DNA from 3 places in the Bowmanella denitrificans genome. Region 3 is predicted to be linked to each of the others. Evidence: predicted binding sites of a transcription regulator. Region 3 holds the regulator's gene; each other region holds the start of a gene.
What was found. The regulator FNR, encoded in region 3, switches genes on or off when oxygen is low (the NO sensors DNR and NnrR bind a similar motif). The targets are predictions, from matches to a motif close to TTGATCTAGATCAA.

Region 1 (4,908 bases), 360 kb from region 3:
CCATCAAATAGTGCGGTAGCCACAAGGCCAGCGCCACAAACGCGCCAAATACAAAGAAATAGTAAAGGGAAAACCGCCACACTCTGAGCTCAGTCAGTGGCATTAACTGGGCGGCCAGGGTGATGCGCTCCTGCTGACGCTGATGCTGACCAGGATCGGCCCTGGCAAACAGCAAAAAACTCAGGCCCATTGCCGCCATCACTGCGGCGTACACCTGAGCTGTGCTTTGCCAGCCTACTGCCAGCAGTAAAAAAGGTGCCGCGAAATTAGTCAGCGCGGCGCCCACATTGCCGGCACCAAATATCCCCAGTGCAGTTCCTTGCTTACCCTGTTCATACCAACTGGACAGGTACGCCACCCCCACGATAAAACCGCCTCCCGCCAGGCCAACCCCAAGGGCGCCCAACAGCAGCAATGGATAGCTACTTGCCAGACTCAGCAAAAATACCGCGACAGAGGTGGTCAGCATCAGCAAACCAAACACCCAACGGCCACCAAACCTGTCGGTCAACAGGCCAAGGAACAAGCGGCTAATCGAGCCGGTTAATATTGGGGTGGCCATCAGCAGCCCCAATTCAGTATCGGTCAGGCCCATTTCATCCTTGATACGAATACCCAGAATGGAAAACAGGGTCCAAACCGCAAAACAGAGTGTAAAGGCCAGCGTTGTCAGCCACAGGGCATATCGCTGGTCTTTACTGGAAACCGTACCTGCCTCAATCATTTTTGTTACTCCCGGTTGTCTCAGTTTGATCATAGAGACAGCGGCAGGTGGGCACTATACAGATGAAGAGGCATAAGGCTGGGATGCGGCTACCCATCAAGGGGTAGCCATTGTGGTCAGGATGCGCTTTGTGCTGATTTGGCCATACCAGCGATAGCATGCCAGTATCCGTTGCAATCCTGCGCCAGGGGTTGCGGCGCAAAACCCTGTTGATTGGCCCGGAATTTATCCAGCCAGTCGAGGGTGTCCGGGCCCAGGGGGCTGAGTCGCAAGCAGTCCACCAAACCCTGCATGCCTGGTAAGTCGTTTACCAGGTTGTAGCACTGACCAGACTGGGTCTGGATGCCATTTAAGGTAAATAGCGGCTGGCCTTCCTGACTGCGGGTAAGCCGGCCATTGGGGTACTTTATACAACACAGTTCACAGTCATCCTTGGCACGGTTTTGTGAACGGGCGGTAAAACAGCGGGCCGAATAGGCCAAAGGCAGGTAGCCATAAGCAAAGACTTCCACCTCAAAGCGCTGGCGAAGCCCCATGTCTTCGCACTGCTGCAACAGTTGAATTAGCCAGTCCCGCGACAATTCCACCGGCATCACCCAACGTTGCATGCCCAGATCCAGCAGGCCCTTAACGGCATACTGGTTGTAACAGTTAATCGCCGGCCCCGCGACAAAGGGTTTACGCTGTTCATGCAAAAACTGGATGGCCCCGGTATCATTGGCTTCCACCAGAATGTCACCGTTATCGCAATAGGTTTTCAGCGTTTTCACTTCTGAGGGCGCTTCAAGCAATGCCATCGTAGACAGCACCACTTGCTTACCGCTGCCGGTGAGAGTTTTCGCCAGCGTCAGCCAGTCGCGGGTACGCAGTTCACGACGCTTTGAGCAAACGGTTTCGCCCAGATAAATAATGTCAGCGCTACTTTGTGCCGCGGCCTGATAAAAGTCTTCCACCTTTGCTCTGGGCCAGAAATAAAGAATGGGTCCTAACGCATACTGCATAAATTACTGCCATTTTCTGTGATAAGCACCAAGAGAGGTCTGATTGCCTTCGGACAGTGCATCAAGCTGCCGACGCCAGCTTGGCATGATGTGAAAATCCTCCCTGCCATTGATGCAGGTGTCGATGGCCTGACGCCATACCTGAGTCACCTGCTGCACATAGGCAGGGCTGCGCTGGCGCCCCTCTATTTTAACCGCGGCAATGCCACAACCAAGCAGATCCGGCAGTAGCTCAAGGGTGTTCAGACTGGTCGGCTCTTCCAGGGCATGATAGGTCTGCCCATCCACATCAAAGCGCCCTTTGCACAAGGTCGGATAACCGGCCTTTTCCTGTCTGTTATAACGGTCGATCAACACGCCATTTAATCTGGACTCCAGTCCCTGGCTGGTTTCCTGCCAGCGCACATGCGCGGCAGGCGAGCAGGCACCTGCGGTATTCGGCGACTCCCCGGTCATATAGGACGATAAATAGCAGCGCCCTTCGGCCATAATGCACAGGCTGCCAAAGGCGAACACTTCCAGTTCAACAGAGCATTGGCGGGCAAGTTGTTTAACCTGATGGATGGACAAGACCCTGGGCAGCACCACCCGGCGCACGTTGAACTGCTGCTGGTAAAACTCAATGGCGGCACTGTTGGTAGCAGAGGCTTGCACCGACAAATGCAATTCCACCTCAGGATAACGCTGGCTAACATAGGCAAGTACCGCAAGATCGGCGACGATTAACACATCTGCACCATTTTTCACCGCCATATCTACGGCATTTTGCCACCTTTGCCACCCTTGTGGATGGGCAAAAGTGTTGATAGCAATATGTAGCTTTCTACCATGCTGATGCAGATAGTCGGCCGCTTCGGCCAGTTTATTGTCGGTGAAGTTCAGTCCGGCAAAATGCCGGGCATTGGTGTCATCTTTTAACCCCAGATAGACCGCATCAGCGCCCTGCTCCACTGCTTTTTTCAGGGCGGGCATACTACCTGCAGGACAAAGTAGTTCCATGATTTCTCCTCAGACTTCAGGTATAGCTACAGGCAGTGACTGCCGCAAAGGGCTGAGTTTACGTCGCCCCCGCATTATTGCTATCCACCCAAAGGAGTACCCATTCTGCCCGGCACATTTCTGTGCATCTTTGATTTAGATTAACTTTTCATCCCGAGTGCGGGCGTAAGCTGTTAACAGTTTTTTATCAATACGGCTTTGGAAACACCTTATGCAAGCACTACTGCAACATAGCCAAACGCTGGTCCGTCCGGCAGTGATGCTCTTTGGTCTGGCCCCGGAACGGTTACAAACTGGATTGCTGAGCGCGCTGTTTAATCAGGCCCTACGCCCTTTACTGGAGGCCAATGAGCTGGACTTTCTGGGTGATGCCTGGGTTCAGGTGCATATTCGGGATATTAACCAAAACTGGTTCTTCAGCGTCCATAAGCAGCAAATCCAGGTTGCCAGACAGGCACAGGCAAAGGTGTGTTTCAGCGCGGCACTGCATGATCTGCTGATGCTGGCCAGCCAGTCGGTTGACCCGGATACCTTGTTTTTTCAGCGCAAGTTGTCGATTAGCGGTGACACCGAACTGGGGCTGGCTTTGAAAAATCTGCTGGACAGCCTGGAACTGGCCGAGTTGCCGCCGTTTGTGCGCAAACCCCTGGCGTTCTACGCCGCACTTTATCAATCGCCAACCTGAGGTGACATATGCAAAAGATCCTCTCACAGTTGTTTAACACCAACCTGCATGCCCTGGAATTGCTGTTTATCGCCTACCGGCGCCTGAAAAAGGATGATCCGGTTCTGTCCCGGCAGTTATTCGACAAATTTAAAACCGGTATGCTGCAGCATATTGAACAGGAAGAACAAAGTCTGCTGCCGGAGCTTTGCCAGGTAACAGGTGACGCTGAACTTATCCGTAAGGCCAGGCGTGAACATCAGCAACTCCGCCAGCAACTTGACTGGATCGAGAACTTGCTGGACAAACGCATTGACAGCCAGGAGGACGACCGCAGCCTGGAACTGATGCTGTCAGATCATATTGAAAATGATGAGTTTGGCCTCTATCCCTGCTGCGACAAGTTGCTTAACACCGACGCGGTCACCAGGGTCTTGATGGAGCTATACCCATGATTGAGGAACGTGCCCATCTGGTGCATTGGTGTGAGCACAGTATGCCGATGGGGGTGAAGGAAATTGACCTCCAACACCGCCAGTTGCTGGACAGTATCAATCTCTTGCATGCTGCCATTTTAGCCAGTTGGCCGGACCCTAAGGCACTACCATTGGCCACCCATTTGCTGGCGCAAACTGAGCAACATTTTCTGACCGAGGCCCCCTACCTACAGGCATTACCAAGCGGCCAGCAGAGATTGCATGAGCTGCACCACAAGCACTTTCTTGAAGCCCTGCAGAGTTTTATTCTGCGTTTAAGTTCAGATATTCCCATGTCCACACTGTCGGTCAGGGAACAACTGGCGTCGCTGGCGGAATGGTACAGCTCCCATATCCTCAACTCGGATCGGGAGCTGAGTCTTGCTACCTCAGGCTGAACGGGCCTGCCTGTGGTAGTGACGGGCCGCATGTTCTGTGCGTCGCCCCTGACTGAAAGCAGACACCCGCTTCAGGTAGCCTATTACCCGGGTGCCATGATCAATATCCTGACTGCCACAGGCGCTGCAACAGTGCAGCGTACGCTTGTCGATATGTTCACAGACATTACAAATGGTAATTCGTACATTCACACAGAAGTAATTGCAACCGGTGCTGGCGGCAATGTTATACAGGTTCATGACATTGGCAGCGCTGAGCTGTTCTGCCAGATTCAGATGCAATGCCGAGCCGCCATCCAGATAGCGGGTCATCTGCTCACCATGCAGGACAAACTTGTCCAGGTGATTAATGGTCTCGTCCTCTACCACATAGAAATAACTGTTGTAGCAGTCACGTGGCACCTGGTAGCCGTCTTTACGATCCCATCTGGCGTTTTTGATGCCTAAATTTTCGGCCGGCACAAATTCGGTGTTGAACATATAACCCCAACGCACCCGGGCCTGGCGGTTCGCGTCATAGATGACCTTCAGTTGGCTGTCGACAAAGCTTTGATAATCCTCGTTGACACCCACTTCTATACCCAGATACTCGGCAGCTTCCACCATACCGTTAACGCCAATGGTCAGAAATTGCTTGTCCAGGCTG
Region 2 (4,908 bases), on a different contig from region 3:
AGCTGCGATTTCAAACGCAATGGCTGATGAGTCAACCGCGTGGAATGAACCGTCGAACAGTTCTACTTCCAGGTCCAGTACCGGGTAACCGGCCAGGGTACCTTCGTCCAGCATGCTCTTGAAGCCTTTGTCGATGGCAGGCCAGAATTCCTTAGGAACGTTACCGCCCACAACAGTGGAGCTGAACTTGTAACCTGTGCCTGGCTCACCAGGACGGATACGGTAATCGATCTTACCGAACTGACCAGAACCACCAGACTGCTTCTTGTGCGTGTAGGAATCTTCAACGGCCTTGGTGATGGTTTCACGGTAAGCAACCTGAGGTTTACCTACAACCAGCTCAACACCGAAAGTACGCTTCAGAATGTCTACTTTGATATCCAAGTGCAGCTCACCCATACCTTTAAGGATGGTTTCGCCGGAATCTTCGTCGGTTTCAACGATGAAGGTTGGGTCTTCTGCGATCATCTTGGACAGTGCGTTACCCAGTTTCTCGGAAGCGCCTTTATCTTTTGGTGCAACGGCAATAGAGATGACCGGCTCAGGGAAGATCATGGGTTCCAGTGTACAAGGATGATCAGGAGAACACAGGGTGTGACCTGTCTTCACGTTTTTCATACCGACGAAGGCCAGAATGTCACCAGCCTGGCAGCCAGTCAGTTCGTTACGGTCATTGGCGTGCATTTCCACCATACGGCCGATACGTTCGGTTTTACCTGTCGCAGAGTTCAGGATGGTGTCACCCTTGTTCAGCTTACCTGAGTAAACACGTACGAAGGTCAGGGCACCGAAACGGTCATCCATGATCTTAAATGCCAGGGCACGGAAAGGCTCATCAACAGATACAGTAGCGGTTTCGCCGGTAGGCTCACCGGTTTCTGAATCAGTCATATCCTGAGGCAGTACTTCGGTTGGGTTAGGCAGGTAGTCAACTACTGCATCCAATACCAACTGCATACCTTTGTTTTTAAAGGCAGAGCCACAGAAAGTGGGGAAGAATGCCAGGTTGATGGTACCTTTACGAATACAACGCTTCAGGTCTTCAATAGAAGGCACTTCGCCATCCATGTAAGCCATCATCAGGTCATCGTCCTGTTCAACAGCACTTTCTACCAGTTGCTCATGGTACTCATTAACCTGGTCAACCATGTCAGCAGGTACATCTTCTACCTTGTAGTTTTCTGGCAGACCTGTGTCGTCCCAAATATAGGCTTGCTTGGTCAGTACATCTACCACGCCAACGAAGTCATCTTCGCGGCCGATAGGCAAAGTCATCACCAGAGGGTTCGCGCCCAATACGTTTTTGATCTGCTTAACGACGCGATAGAAGTCTGCACCCATACGGTCCAGCTTGTTTACAAAGATCAGACGAGATACTTCTGAATCGTTAGCATAGCGCCAGTTGGTTTCAGACTGAGGCTCAACGCCGCCTGAACCACAGAATACACCGATACCACCGTCCAGTACTTTCAGTGAACGATATACTTCAACAGTGAAGTCAACGTGTCCGGGAGTGTCGATAACGTTAAAACGGTGACCTTTCCAGAAGCAGGTGGTCGCAGCGGACTGGATAGTAATACCGCGCTCGGCTTCCTGTTCCATGAAGTCCATGGTGGATTCACCATCATGCACTTCACCTGTTTTATGGATTTTACCGGTGAGCTTCAGGATACGTTCAGTAGTGGTAGTTTTACCCGCGTCAACGTGGGCGAAAATACCAATATTTCTGTAGAGGGATAAATCTGCCATGGTTTCCTTCACAAAGTTTTAAGGGAAAAAAATCGCGCGCAAGTATACAGGAAAACGCAGTTAAAAACCCGTCTTCTGCTAAATAATTGCGCAAAAGTTATCGAATCCGTCAATGTCGACCGTCAAATATGCGCTTTGCACTTGTTTTGCCTGGTTTTAACCACCCTGCTTGTGTAACGGCCGAACCGGCTCATAGAGTTTAACCCAAGTTTATTGATCCGGATTAAATACTGCTACGGAAATCTGCTTTAGCATCCCCTGTAATTACAACCATTCATTTAATTGTTGCCAAAGGAGCCTTGTATGACGGCCTGAAAAGGCAAGCCCGAGCTTCTCAGCCCGGCTGGCAGTTTAAAGAATATGCGCTTTGCCCTGGCCTACGGTGCCGATGCTGTGTATGCCGGTCAGCCCCGCTATTCTCTGCGGGTCAGAAATAATGAGTTTAATCATGCCTTGCTGGCCCAAGCCATCGAAGAAGTGCACGAGCAAGGTAAGAAGCTTTACGTGGTGAATAACATTGCCCCGCATAACAGTAAACTGAAAACCTTTTTAGCCGATTTGCGCCCGGTGGTGGAAATGCAACCGGATGCACTGATCATGTCCGATCCCGGACTGATTATGCTGACCAGAGATACCTTTCCAAATATTGATATTCATCTGTCCGTGCAGGCCAATGCAGTGAACTGGGCCACGGTCAGGTTCTGGCAACAGGAAGGGATTAAACGGGTGATACTGTCTCGTGAGTTGGGGTTGGAAGAAATCGAAGAGATTCGTCAACGCTGTCCGGATATTGAATTAGAGGTGTTTGTGCATGGCGCCTTATGTATGGCGTATTCGGGGCGATGCCTTTTGTCCGGTTACATCAATAAGCGTGACCCCAATCAGGGCACCTGCACCAATGCCTGTCGCTGGAAATATCAGGTGCAGGGTGTGCAACAAGGTGGTTGTGCAACTGACGCTCAAGGGCAGTTTGCACAGGCATTCTTGCAGGAAGAGTTGCGCCCGGATGAACTGATGCCGGTATTCGAGGATGAACACGGCACCTATATTATGAATTCCAAGGATCTGCGCGCCATTCAGCATGTGCACAAGCTTGCCGAAATTGGCGTGGATTCGTTAAAAATAGAAGGGCGTACCAAGTCTTTCTATTATTGTGCTCGTACCGCACAGGCGTATCGTCGTGCCATAGACAGTGCGGTCAGTGGTCAGGCCTTTGATCCTGGGCTGATGTCTGAACTGGAGAAGCTGGCTAACCGCGGCTATACCGAAGGCTTCTTGCGCCGCCATACACATGACGAATATCAGAATTACGTCGAGGGCAGTTCAATCAGTGATACGCAGCAACTGGTGGGCGAAGTACTCAAGCAGTTGGGTGACGGCCAACTGCTGATTGAAGTAAAAAACAAATTTATGCTGGGCTGCAGTCTGGAATTAATGACACCAGGCGGTAACTGCGACTTTGTGCTGACCCAGATGCAATCCGAGTCAGGCCTGCCGATGCAGGTTGCACCCGGCGCAGGTTACAGAGTTTGTATCACAGCACCTAAAGGCATGGATGTTGGTTACGGTATATTAATGCGTAACTTGCCGCAGCACAGTTCCACCAGGCAGCCCTTTTACCAGCTCGGGAGTTAATCTTATGGCGCTACTTATAACTCAGGAATGCATTAATTGTGATATCTGTCCGATGGAATGTCCGAATCAGGCCATCAGTATGGGGGCCGACATCTACCAGATAGATGTGAATCGTTGCACGGAATGCGTCGGACATTATGATGAACCACAATGTGTGGCTTGTTGCCCGGTGGATTGTATTGAACCTGACCCAATCCATAAGGAAACTCAGGAACAGCTTTACGATAAGTTTCTGGCTCTGCACAGTTAATATGTTTGTCTCTGGCTGAAAGGCCATGGCGCTTGTGCGGGTCTAATGTGTTTCCTATTGCATGTTAAATAAAGGAAGGGATGGTGATTAAAGGCAGTTGTTTGTGTGGGCAGGTCAGTTATCAGATCAATGGCCCGGTCGGCGAGATTGTGCATTGCCATTGCCGAACCTGTCGCAAGGCCCATGGCGCGGCTTTTTCCAGCGTGGCGTCGGTACAGGACCGGGATTTTCAGCTCAATGGCGGGGCGCTGCTTAAGTCATTTGAATCATCACCAGGCAAGCGCCGCTTTTTTTGCACAGAATGTGGCACGCAGATTTATGCCAAGCGTGACAACACTGAACATGTGATTTTACGCCTGGGGTCACTGGATGACGATCCGGGCAGTCGGGAAGCTAAGCATATCTGGGTGGCGGATAAAGCCAGTTGGTATGCACTCAGGAGTGATATTCCCTGTTTCGGGACGTTTGAATAAGCAGGCCGAAGCAATGCGGCACTTCGTCAGTGCGGTTAACCCAGCGGCATTACCCTGTTGCGTCCCAGGGTCTTGGCCTGGTACAACTGCTTGTCTGCCTGTTCAAGTAAGTCACTTCTACGCATGGCGCCGCTGAATTCCGCCACACCAAAGGATGCACTGATACCGTCCAGGCTCTTGCCGGTGCGTCTGTCCACCACACTGACCTTTTCAATGGCGCGGCGCATCACTTCAGCCTGGTGAATGGCCTGTTTGAGCTTACTGTCTTTCAGCAATACAGCAAATTCTTCGCCACCAAAGCGGAAAGCACTGGCATTGTCCCTGCAACTGTCTTTCAGTTTCTTGCCAACCGCTTTTAATACCCGGTCGCCCATTTGATGGCCAAACTGATCGTTAATGGACTTAAAGTGGTCGATATCCACCATCACCAGACAGGTGCCTTTATCGGGCTGCATCACTTTTAATTCTTCATCCAGATAGCGCCGGTTGTAGAGGCCGGTCAGAGCATCAAATAATGCGTTTTGTTGGCTGTCTTTCAATTTAGCCCTGAGTTCGCTGATTTCCTTTTCAGCGCTACTCAGAGCGGCCGTAAAGTCCAGCGTACTGCGTTTGACATGCTGGGTTTCCTTTACCAGGGAACGCACCAACTGCATCACTTCCTCAACCGACCAGCCTTCGCGTTCCACTTTGTCTAAATCTGACAAGCGATTGTCTATAGCTTGCTTAAAGTTCTGCGTATCGCTGCGGGTATCGCCAAGTGATTGCGACAATTCAATCAACATGGCCTCTACCGTCTGGCGT
Region 3 (4,908 bases):
TATCACGCTCAGCCCTTTCACCCCCAGCAGCAGGAAGAAAACTTTAAAAACACCGACCGAGCTTATCTGAAACGTATCGGCCTGGCGGGCTTAATGACCATGCAGGTCATGATGATTGCCATTGCATTGTATTTCGGTCTATTCGGCAATCTGGATGAGGACATCCGCGAGTTTATGCACTGGATAAGCCTGGGGCTTTCCATACCCGTCGTGTTTTATTCAGGGGCGGTCTTCTATCAGGGCGCCTGGCGGGCCCTGCGCAGCGGCGGTGTGAATATGGATGTGCCGGTCAGTATTGCCATTTGGGTGTTGTTTATTGCCAGTGCCAAGGCCACCGTTCTTGCCCGGGGCGAAGTGTTTTTTGAATCTGTGTGCATGTTTATCTTTCTGCTGCTTATCAGCCGTTTTCTGGAGCACCGGGCAAGACACAAAGCCGCGCAAATCTCTGCCAATATGAGCAAATATATCCCGGTCACTGCCACCCTGGTAGAACAAGGTAACACCCGGGATATACTGGCCAAACTACTTAAAACGGATCAGACCGTACTGGTTAAACCTGGTGAAACGATTCCGGTGGATGGCCAGGTGCTGGATGGTCATAGCCATGTTGACGAATCCATGCTGACCGGTGAGTTTGAGCCGGTGACTAAAACACCAGGGAGCGAAGTGTATGGCGGCGCACTGAATCAGAGCGGCACATTAACCATAAGGGTATTAAGGCCACTTAAAGAAGCCATGGTAAACCAGATCCTGCGCTTGCAGGACGAAGCGCTGCTGAATAAGCCAGCTATTGCGCAATTAGCAGACCGAATTTCCAGCTATTTTGTACTGGCGGTATTGCTGATCTCTGCCCTCACCTTCTGGTTCTGGCACGCGCAAGGCAATGCCAATGCGTTTTGGATTATGGCATCTGTGCTGGTCGCCACCTGCCCTTGTGCTTTGGGGCTTGCCACGCCTTCGGCCCTGACCAGTGCCATGGCCAGATTAAATCGCCAGGGGGTTTTATTAAAACGCGCAGATTTATTAGAGGCCCTATGTGAAATAGATACCCTGGCTTTTGATAAAACCGGGACTCTCACCGAGGGGAAATTCAGTTTGCAGCAGACCATTAATCTGTCGGCGCACAGTGACGAAATGTTGCTACGTTTAGCCGCCGCGCTGGAAAGCTATTCTGAGCACCCATTGGCTAAAGCTTTTGCCCCTTACGCCGGAACGTTAGCCGAAAACGTGCAGGTCATGCCTGGCTTTGGCCTGATCGGCTGGATTGATGGTCAGGAATACCGGATTGGTAGCCAGCACCTTATGTCTCACCCAGTGCCGGATAGTCTGAGTGCATGTAATGTGTTGCTGGCCGACCGAAATGGCATTTTGGCGGGCTTTGTCTTGACCGACCAGATTCGCCCCGATGCTGCTGCGATGCTAAAGCAACTCAACCACTATCAACATTGCATTATCAGTGGCGACAATCAGCAAAATGTTAGCAAAATTGGCCAGGCATTGCAGATTGATAGGTTATATAGTCAGTGCAAACCAGAGCAGAAACTCAAAAAGATGCAGGAATTACAGCATCAGGGACAGCATGTACTGATGATGGGGGATGGCATTAATGACGCCCCAGTGCTGGCCGCTGCACAGGTTTCAGTAGCCGTTGGTGGTGCGACCGAGTTAGCTAAAAATGCCGCTGATGTTATTTTAATTAAGCCTTCTTTGACCCTGTTACCGGTGTTATTCAATATGGCTAAACGCAGCAGGGCCAAGATAAAGCAGAACATGGCCTGGGCATTGGGTTATAACCTGTTGGTGCTGCCACTGGCCGTTTGCGGTTATTTAACCCCTTGGTTGGGGGTAGTTGGTATGTCGCTAAGCTCTATTATTGTGGTAGCCAATTCTGTTCGACTACTTAAGGCCGATTCCTAATGGGCATTTTATATATCCTTATTCCCCTTGCGATTGTGATTGTCACTATCGCCATCGTGATTTTTTTCTGGGCAGTAAAGTCCGGACAGTTTGACGACCTGGAACGTCAGGGCCACAACATTCTGTTCGATGATGACAAACCCTCGGGCGGGGATAAAAACCAGCGTGACTGATCTGACGCTGCTTTCTGCACTTCTTATTGGTCTGGCAGGCAGTGTGCATTGCGTTGCGATGTGTGGTGGCATTGTCGGTGCACTGAGTTTTTCTATTCCCAAAGATCGTTCCCCTTTGCCTTTTGAGCTGGCCTACCATAGCGGTAGACTTGCCAGTTACAGCCTGGCTGGGGCGATAACCGGGGGGCTTGGTCAGCTTTTCAGCCATCAGATTGCGGGCGGCATGGCTATTTTGAATTTGCTCAGTGGCTTGTTTCTGCTGGCCCTGGCGCTGTATATCGGCAATTGGTGGCGCGGCTTGTCTTGGTTAGAAAAACAGGGAGCTAAGTTGTGGCGACCGGTTGCACCGCTGTCTAAACGCTTTATTCCGTTTAAAAGTCCGGCATGGGCGCTGCCTTATGGATTGATCTGGGGGTGGTTGCCCTGTGGTTTAGTGTATTCCAGTTTAACCTGGAGCCTGGCAGCCGGCAGCGTCCATCAGGGCGCACTGTTGATGCTGATGTTCGGGCTTGGAACTCTGCCAGCCCTGTTGACCCTGGGGCGTTTTAGTCAACAATTACGGCCTTTACTGGCACATCCGCGTAGCAAACAGATTATTGCGGTGTTGTTAGCGATCAGTGCCCTGTGGCTGCTTTTATCGCCCTATGTGATGGCAGTTGAAGCCTGACCCTGAAGTTAGTTGATTTCGCTTACACCTATGCCAAAAAATGCTAAGCTAGCCATCTGTCTGGCCATTTATCTATAGCCACAATGAATCAACACCGCGAATGTACCATCAGTTGTCAGAATTGCAGCATCAGTCAGTTGTGTTTGCCTTTTACTCTGAATGAGAAGGAACTGGATAAACTCGACAATATTATTCAGCGTAAGCGGCCATTTCAGAAAAATGAACGATTGTTCCAGTCCGGGGATAAGTTAAACAGCTTGTTCGCGGTGCGCTCCGGCTCTTTTAAGAGTTTCGTATTGGCCTCTGACGGAGAAGAGCAAATTACCGCTTTCCATTTACCAGGGGATATCATTGGGTTTGATGCTATTCACAACCAACAACATAAAAGCTTCGCGCAGGCGCTGGAAACCTCGATGGTATGTGAAATCCCCTTCCAAACCATGGAAGCCTTGTCTGGCGATTTACCGAGGCTGAGACAACAGATAATGCGCTTGATGAGCAATGAAATCCTTGCAGATCAAGATATGTTTATGTTGCTTAACAAACGCACCGCTAACCAACGACTGGCGCATTTTTTGGCGCATCTGGGTGACCGTTACCATCAACGCGGCTTTTCCGGCAGCCAGTTCCGTCTCAGTATGACCCGTGCGGAAATTGGAAATTACCTGGGTTTAACCGTAGAAACCATCAGCCGCCTGCTAACCAAGTTTCAAAAGCAGGGCCTGATAAAAGTAGATGGCAAATTTATTACCCTGGTACAACCTGCTCAGCTTAAGGAAGTGCAGGACAGTTCCGCGACGACTAGTTAAAAACTTTCCCCTTCGGACTTGATCTAACGCAATCATACTGATTGGATAGAAATGTAGTTTGTACATAGACTAAACACATTGGATCTGCCGGAGGAGATGGATGATTAATTATAAAAAATTGCTGGTCGTCATTGACCCTACCACTGAACAACAGAAAGCTTTAAAAAGAGCGGTACTGATAGCGGGTAAAACCGGCGCAAGCATTACTGCTTTTCTGTCCATTTATGATTTCTCCTACGAAATGACCACTATGCTGTCGGTGGACGAACGCGAAACTATGCGTCAGGCCGTGGTGGACGACAGAACGGAATGGTTGACCGAATTGCTGTCGGAGCAGATAGACGACCCATCATTGGCTGTTGATGCAAAAGTGGTATGGCACAATCGGCCATTTGAAAGCATTATTTATGAAACCATTGAACAGCAGTATGATCTGATCATTAAAGGTACCCATGAACACAGCGGGTTAAAGTCAGTGATCTTTACCCCTACCGACTGGCATTTAATGCGTAAAGCCCCCGTTCCTGTATTGCTGGTGAAAGAACATGACTGGCCTGAACAGGGACAGATACTGGCTGCGGTCAATGTTGGTTCAGTAGACACAGAACATGCTTCGTTGAATCAGAAGGTTACTCACACGGCGTTAGATTTTGCCCGCACCCTCAACGGTCAGGTTAACCTGGTGAATTCTTATCCTGGCACGCCGGTAAATATTGCCATCGAAATTCCTGAATTTGACCCTGCCAGTTTTAATCAATCGGTGAAAAACCACCATATCGATGCGATGAAAACCTTTGCCAGTACGCATGGTATTGATATGACCCATTGTTATGTGCGCGAGGGCTTACCTGAAGATGTGATCCCCACTGTGGCAGAAAAACTGGATGCTGAACTGGTGGTTATTGGTACCGTAGGACGACATGGTATTTCTGCAGCATTGATTGGCAATACCGCTGAACATGTTATCGATATGCTCGATTGCGATGTTCTGACGGTTAAACCTGACGGCTTTGTCAGCCCATTGCAACAAAAGTAAGTTAATCTTCCCTACGGCCCCATTGTTGTATGCACAGCAATGGGGTATCCGATTCCTGCTGCTTGGCAGCGTCAATTTACAGCCCGCTACTCAAGATAGGTTGAAATTAGAATGGCGTCGCAAAATCACCAGCGTTTACTTAAAAGTGCCAGATCCTGGGCCAATTGGAGTGACAGTGCATTCAGCTTATTTGGTATCAGATTCGGCTGGGACTTTATTATAGGACTGATCCCAGGTCTGGGTGACGTTATCAGCGTGCTGATTTCAATGAGACTGTTAATCGTTGCACGCGCACTGGGTGCCCCG

Region 1: the regulator FNR is predicted to act here: its motif matches at 2,855-2,868, upstream of ubiT (ubiquinone anaerobic biosynthesis accessory factor UbiT).
Region 2: the regulator FNR is predicted to act here: its motif matches at 1,963-1,976, upstream of trhP (prephenate-dependent tRNA uridine(34) hydroxylase TrhP).

Annotation. Positions count from the first base shown of each region.
Region 1 covers NZ_BAAAEI010000006.1:571,974-576,881, forward strand. Annotated here, with positions in the region: gene ABD028_RS05480 (nitrate/nitrite transporter) at 1-724, opposite strand, end outside; gene ABD028_RS05485 (U32 family peptidase) at 841-1,725, opposite strand; gene ubiU (ubiquinone anaerobic biosynthesis protein UbiU) at 1,729-2,724, opposite strand; gene ubiT (ubiquinone anaerobic biosynthesis accessory factor UbiT) at 2,936-3,409, shown strand; gene ABD028_RS05500 (hemerythrin domain-containing protein) at 3,418-3,843, shown strand; gene ABD028_RS05505 (bacteriohemerythrin) at 3,840-4,262, shown strand; gene nrdD (anaerobic ribonucleoside-triphosphate reductase) at 4,254-4,908, opposite strand, start outside.
Region 2 covers NZ_BAAAEI010000031.1:332,015-336,922, forward strand. Annotated here, with positions in the region: gene fusA (elongation factor G) at 1-1,749, opposite strand, end outside; gene trhP (prephenate-dependent tRNA uridine(34) hydroxylase TrhP) at 2,110-3,384, shown strand; gene ABD028_RS22760 (YfhL family 4Fe-4S dicluster ferredoxin) at 3,389-3,634, shown strand; gene ABD028_RS22765 (GFA family protein) at 3,718-4,107, shown strand; gene ABD028_RS22770 (GGDEF domain-containing protein) at 4,143-4,908, opposite strand, start outside.
Region 3 covers NZ_BAAAEI010000006.1:213,477-218,384, forward strand. Annotated here, with positions in the region: gene ABD028_RS03935 (heavy metal translocating P-type ATPase) at 1-1,917, shown strand, start outside; gene ccoS (cbb3-type cytochrome oxidase assembly protein CcoS) at 1,917-2,090, shown strand; gene ABD028_RS03945 (sulfite exporter TauE/SafE family protein) at 2,083-2,757, shown strand; gene fnr (fumarate/nitrate reduction transcriptional regulator Fnr) at 2,841-3,566, shown strand; gene uspE (universal stress protein UspE) at 3,667-4,602, shown strand; gene ABD028_RS03960 (DUF4112 domain-containing protein) at 4,714-4,908, shown strand, end outside.